Regions from separate parts of the uncultured Flavobacterium sp. genome, predicted to be linked through region 1. Evidence: riboswitches for the same ligand, from Rfam matches in the RefSeq annotation. Region 1 holds a riboswitch; the other holds the start of a gene.

The links. A riboswitch is a leader RNA that binds a small molecule or an ion and turns the genes downstream of it on or off. The one in region 1 is predicted to bind S-adenosylmethionine.
Region 2: linked by a shared signal. The riboswitch ahead of WN975_RS07395 (TlpA disulfide reductase family protein) and the one ahead of WN975_RS22080 (alpha/beta fold hydrolase) in region 1 are both predicted to bind S-adenosylmethionine.

What each region holds. Positions count from the first base shown of each region.
Region 1 is NZ_OX638201.1:5,288,031-5,291,458, forward strand. It holds gene WN975_RS22070 (aspartate kinase) at 1-615, shown strand, start outside; gene WN975_RS22075 (hypothetical protein) at 1,229-1,420, shown strand; SAM riboswitch class I at 1,610-1,718, shown strand; gene WN975_RS22080 (alpha/beta fold hydrolase) at 1,797-2,780, shown strand; gene thrA (bifunctional aspartate kinase/homoserine dehydrogenase I) at 2,782-3,428, shown strand, end outside.
Region 2 is NZ_OX638201.1:1,719,975-1,723,402, forward strand. It holds gene WN975_RS07390 (aminotransferase class V-fold PLP-dependent enzyme) at 1-209, opposite strand, end outside; gene WN975_RS07395 (TlpA disulfide reductase family protein) at 539-1,531, opposite strand; SAM riboswitch class I at 1,809-1,909, opposite strand; gene WN975_RS07400 (nitronate monooxygenase) at 2,280-3,365, opposite strand; gene WN975_RS07405 (nuclear transport factor 2 family protein) at 3,382-3,428, opposite strand, start outside.

The sequences.
Region 1 (3,428 bases):
TTAAGAGATTTGTATTATTCGGGAGAGAAAATTACAAAGATTCGCGGTGTTTTTTCGGATAATCTGAGTTATGTCTTTAACCGATTTTCTACAGAAGAAGCTACTTTTTCTTCGCTTTTAAAAGACGCGAGTTTACTCGGATTAATGCGATCGACTTTTAAAGAAGATTTATCCGGAAATGATACAGCCAGAAAACTACTGATTTTGACGAGAGAAATCGGGAAGGATTTTGATTTATCAGATATAAAAATCGATTCTTTGCTTAGAGAAGAACATTTAGAAAAAAATGGCATTCTTAATAAAGAGGCAGTTGATAAATCATTCAAAATTGCAAAAATAACACAAGCGGATAATCATGTATTAAGATATGTAGGAGAATTCGATGTAGAAAAAAATACATTAGAAGTTAAATTAATTTCAGAACCTGTTACGTCAGCAATTGGTCAGCTAAAAGGATCTGATACCATTTTCGAAATTTATACCCAATCTTATGCAGATGTTCCAATCGTAATTCAAAGTGCATCGGCATGCAAACAAGCTATTTCAAGAGGAGTAATTACTGACATTTTGAAAGTGGCTGAAAAAATTAAAAATAAAGAAGCAGTTTGGTTGTAAGTGGCTTTTAATAGTAGTTAGTTGTTCTTTGATATTTTGAAACAGGAAAATTTGTAACGTATTTTTTGTAGGTTTTAACGTTCATTTTAACAAAAGGCAATTTTGTAAGATGTTTTTTAACGTTAAAATGATGTTTTTTAACGTTTTTTAAGATTAATTTGTTGATCCTCACTTGCGTAATTGAAAAAATATTCGCACATTTGTAATACCTCAAAAACACCAAGAAGATAAATTTAGTTTTCTAAATTATAGTAATGTTGATCGAATAAAACCGTTGATAAATTTTATATCTTATTGATTTTGAAGAGAAAAAATAAGTAAAAATAATTCGGCAGTTTCGAGAAGCTTTTAAAGACAAACAAATGCAAGATTTTTTTAAAATAGCAAGTAAATCAAAGATGAATAAATCCCTACAGATGAACAAGATGTTTAACGTCGCACGTATTTGTGTATGCGTCTGTTGATACTAAAAGTATATATAAGTTGTAAAAAACTTAAACCCTTTTGGTATTAAAAATCCAAAAGGGTTTTTTTATTCCATTTGGTTACCATAACAAAGAATTAAATAAATAGTAAAGATTAAAATACGCAAACTAACTTAAACTTAAATATCATGAGCACAATAAACTACTTAAGAAAAAAACTTTTCAGAAGCAAAATCGAAAGAAATAATCCACCGCCGGTAAACGAGTTAATCCACCCAAGTTTTGGAATAACTGAAACAGATAAAAAAGCGGAGACAAAAGCACCAAATTCATTATTGTTTTTGATGTATTCAAAAGAAAATGAAACTCTTTTCATCTAACTTGAAAAGCACTCATAAATTAAGGTAATACCTGCTTAATTTTACTGAGCAAATTGTTCGGTAATTTTTTGCGTATAATAGTTTTTGGTTGAATTATCTTTAAGAAATTGCAGAATCAGTTTCGATAAAATTTGTTAGTTTAAGAAATAAGTAGTTAATTTGCACCTTTAAGTTCAAAAACGTATTGAAATGTTATAAAGAAAGGACGAGGGATTAGACCCGATGAATCCTTAGCAACCCTTCGTTAAATCGAAGAAGGTGCTGCATTCTACCACGCCCAAACGTGGAAAGATAACAACAAGAATTTTCTAGTTTCACTCTAGTACTTTCTTTCTAATATTTCCACATACAAATCAATTAATAAAAAGATTTGAAATTGGAAAATATACCAAGTCCCATTATAATTCAAGATTTCATCACCGAAAGTGGTGCAACATATCTTTCATTACCGTTAAGTTTTACGCTTTCTGGTTTGCCATTGCATAGCGCGCCTATAGTTTTGGTTAATCATGCTTTGACAGGAAACGCTGAGGTAACTGGAGAAAATGGTTGGTGGAATGATTTAATTGGCGAAGAAAAAACAATCGATACCCAAAAATATACCATTCTGGCATTTGATGTTCCGGGAAATGGAAACGATTCGTTTATAATTGAAAATTATCTGGATTTTACCACGAGAGATATTGCCCGAATTTTTATAAAAGGTTTAGAAGCTTTAAATATTAGCCAAGTGAACACCATTATTGGAGGTTCTGTTGGCGGAGGAATCGCCTGGGAAATTCTTGCATTAGAACCTAATATTACTCAAAACCTAATTCCCATTGCGACAGACTGGAAATCTACAGACTGGATGATTGCTAATTGCTATTTGCAAGAGCAGATTCTGAATAATTCTTCAAGACCAATAGAAGACGCCAGAATTCACGCAATGTTATGTTACAGATCTCCTGAATCATTCAAAGAAAAATTTCAGCGTACAATCAATGCCAATCTTTCTGTTTTTAATATAGAAAGCTGGTTGGCACATCACGGTGAAAAACTACAAAAGAGATACCAATTGGCATCGTATAAATTGATGAACCAATTGCTTAAAACCATAGATATTACCAGAAATAGTGACGATTTTGAAACTTTAATGTCAAGAACAAATGCAGCGATTCATATTATTGGAATCAATTCGGATTTGTTTTTTACACCAAAAGAAAATCGGGAAACTTTTCAGGACCTAAAAAAGTTCAAAGACAATGTTTTTTACAGCGAAATAGATTCAGTTCACGGACATGACGCTTTTTTAATCGAGTACAAACAATTAGATCATTTACTTGCCGATATTTTTAAGGCAGAAACAATAGAAAAATAAAATGAAAATATTAAAATTTGGAGGCAAATCGTTATCAAACGGAGAAGGACTTAGTAAGGTAGTTTCAATCATTTTAGATAAAGTAAATCAAGGCGAAAAAATTGCCGTAGTAGTTTCTGCCCGCGGAAATGCAACTGATGAATTAGAAGATATTTTAAGAATAGCTGCTAAAAACGGAAATTACAAACCTTTATTAGAAAGCTTTAAAGCATATCAAACTTCAGATTATCCGCAAGTTGATTTATCAGAAGAGTTTAATATTTTAGATAAACTTTTTGAAGGAGTAAGCCTGATTGGAGATTATAGCAATAAAATTAAAGATCAGATTTTATCTAAAGGCGAATTGCTTTCGGCTAAATTATTAACTTCAATTTTGGTTGAAAAAGGGATTCCTGCAAATTTTGTTGATACAAGAGAATTGCTAAAAACCGATTCGAAATTTGGTGATGCGCAGCCTTTAGAACAACTTTCAAAGAAAAATGTAATCAACTATTTCAAATTACATAACGGAGAAACAGTTAATATCGTTACAGGTTTTATTGGTTCAAATAACAACAACGACACAACAACATTAGGAAGAAATGGAAGTAATTATACCGCTTCGTTAATTGCTAATTATTTAGATGCCGAAGAACTTCAAAACTTTAC
Region 2 (3,428 bases), 3.6 Mb from region 1:
GTATTGGCAATCATTGGACCAATTTTATTAAGCATAATATCCTCAATCGGAACGTATAATCTTCCGCTGGCAACCCAATCTGCATACAGCAAATTCTGTTTTCCATAAACCGATTTAAAAGTGTGATCTACGCCTACTGTGTTTTCTCTGAATTTAGAAAAATAACACTCCAATTCAATTGGTTTCGTTTCTGTCTCAATAGCATTCATTTCCTTATCATTTAAATTAACTAAATTTATTATTGTTTGCATTTTTAAACACATAGAAACATAGATTCTATTCTAAATAAAAGATGTTTGAAAAAATCTAGATTTTCACACATAGTCCCAAAGCTCCATATCATTAAATTAAGCTTTAAACACAATCCCTTTGTGTTCTTAAAGCAAAGCATAATTCACAAAACTTTGCGTAATCCTTTGTGAACTTTGCGGTAAAATTTTCTTTGTCGAGTTACATACGAGGCTTCTCCCGAAGTTTCAGGATTTGTTAAAACGCCTCTCTAGATAATGAAAAACTATGTTTCTATGTGTTTAAAAAATTAATTTGCTTGTCCTAAAAGTGCTTTAAGCGTCGTTTGCAATTCTTCTCCGTGAAGATTTTTTGCTACGATAATTCCTTTTGAATCCACTAAATAATTCCCCGGAATTGCTCTTACACCATATAATTTAGCAACGGCGCTATTCCAGAAAAGTAAATCCGAAACGTGTGTCCAGGTCAAATTATCGTCCTGAATACCTTTGATCCAGTTTTCTTTCTTTTTATCCAAAGAGATTCCGATAATGTTGAATCCTTTATCGTGAAATTCTTTGTAAGCCGCTACGATATTTGGATTTTCTTTTCGGCAAGGTCCGCACCATGAAGCCCAGAAATCAACTAAAGTATAACCGCCTTTTAAATTTTCATAAAAGCGAACTGGTTTTCCTTCTGGATTAGTGCTGGTAAAATCGGGGGCTTTTTTTCCAACCGCCAATCCGTTCAAAACGGTAACCAGTTCTTTTAATTCTTTCACGTAAGTGGTACTTTGAAGGCTTTTATCAAGCAAAGCAATGTTTTGAGTAATTTGTTCCGGTGTTAATCTGTACGACCAATTTCTGTACAACACATAAGCAGAAACTATAGATTTAGGGTTTTCTGTAATGAATTTACTGATTTCTACATCTTTTGATTTTCTGTAGGTTTCGAATAAATTCTGAGATTCAGAACCTTCAACTACAGATCCACTATAGTATTTCTTTGGATTTAATTTTACTGTTATTGGACCTTTTTCAAGGAATATATATAAAGGACTATCTTCTGTATTTACGCTTAAACCGTATAATTCGGGAGTTTTTACTTTGGTTTTAAAACTAAAACTTCCGTCTTTTACTTTTACCGAATCAATTGTAGTAAACATTTTATTGTGGAATTTCTGCAGATATACATATTGCGCAACCGTATCTACAACAGTTCCTTTTAATTGCAAGCTGGTGTCTTGCGCCTGAGTTTGTGAAACTCCAAGAAATAAAGCGAAGCCTAATAGTATTTTCTTCATTTTGTTTTGATTTTTAAGTGATAATAAGATTTATATTTTAGTTGAAATTAGACAAAGGAATTCCTTTAACCCAATGTAAAATGGATTTTAGCAAATGCTATTTAAAAGGGAAATTGGATAGAGTTTAATGCTTTCGCATTCGGAAAACAGCAATACTATTTGCATCAAAAATTGAATTCAAAAATTCATAAGCCGCGTATAAAGTTGAGTCTGTTTTCATTTTAAAAAATAAAAAGGTTTTAACATTAATGATCTTATTCAGATTTTGAGGAAATCTTTCTTATCTGTCCCGCAAGGCAGGAAGGATTTAGCACCTTATTCGGTAACAGGTTGCTAAGACATCACTGGGCCTATTCCCTCAGTCTTTCTGGATAAGTATCATACAGAAGTTTTCTGTGATACAAATATATATACTAATTCTATAAAATTAGTATAGTTTAAGAATATTTTTTCAGAAATTATTTCAAAAGCTTATTTTTCATGTTATAAATTACTGTAAAACAAACATTTACCATTAAAAAAAATATTTTGAATTTTTCTTATTTTATAACAATAATTCATACACCTGATTGATGAAAAACATCAAATATGATTTTTATGTTGCAGAAAAAGCACAAAAAAACTCATTCCGATTTTGAAATGAGTTTGTATTATAGTGATATTATCGCATCTGTTTGCATCCCGTTTAAACCCGACAGGTTTTGAAAACCTGTCGGGTTTGTCGCGCTATTGTTTGCACAAGAAATAGCTATAACTTCAAACCTTCAAAATAAGCTGTAGTTTCTTCAATTAAAGAATGCATCAAATCCTTGGCTTTTGTGTGTTTTAAAATTGGCGAAATTTGTCCGCCCCAGAATAATATCATATCCCATTTTTGTTGATCGAGCGCTGCTTTTCGTAATGGAGATATAAAAGTAGTTTGTAACGGAAAAGGCAGAACATCTGATTCTTTCCCGATTATATCTTTTGCAATTCGGCTTGTGATTCCTCGTCCGAGTCTTCCGGTGTAAGCACGCGAAAGTGTTGTGTATTTTGCTGCATCCGAAAATAACATTTCTCTATGAATTGGTAATGCATTCGATTCATCGGTTGCTAAAAATGCTGTCCCAATTTGGACTGCGCTTGCGCCTAATGTCAAAGCTGCTGCGATTCCCTTTCCGTTTGCGATTCCGCCGGCGGCAATGATTGGTATTTTTATTTTCTCGCGCATTAATTGCAGTAAAACAAAAGTTCCAGTTAAGGATGATTCGGCTGAAGCCAAAAAAGAAGGTCGGTGTCCGCCTGCTTCAAAACCCGAAGCGATAATCATATCAACGCCTTTACTTTCCAGAAAAATACCTTCATCAAGTGTTGTGGCAACTCCTATTGTTACAATTCCTAATTTTCGACATTGTTCTAAAACATCATCCGAAGGAACGCCAAACATAAAGCTGAAAACTTTTGGACGAACATCTAAAATGACTTGTAATTGATTCTCAAATCTTGATTGAAATGGTGCTGGTTTTTCCGGTAACGGAATCCCAACTTCATCATAATAAGGTTTGAAAAGCGCTTTTGTTTTTTCAAATTCTTCATCGGTTAAACCGCCATTGGGAATATCATGATCTGAAACCCAAAGATTAATATTATAGGGTTTATTCGTGGCTGCTTTTATTTGTTTGTCTGCTTCATAAATTTCCTGCGGAGTTAAAGTATAAGCTCCGTAACCGCCTAAACCGCCAAGATTAGAAACTGTCGCGGTTAATTCTACGGTTGATAAATTACCGCCAAAAGGTCCTTGCAATATTGGATAATCAATTCCTAACAGTTCCTTCGCTTTTGTATTGTACCACATCGCTTTAGAGTTTAAATTATTCGCTAATGTCTGTCAACATTTTATTGACAATAATCCATTTGC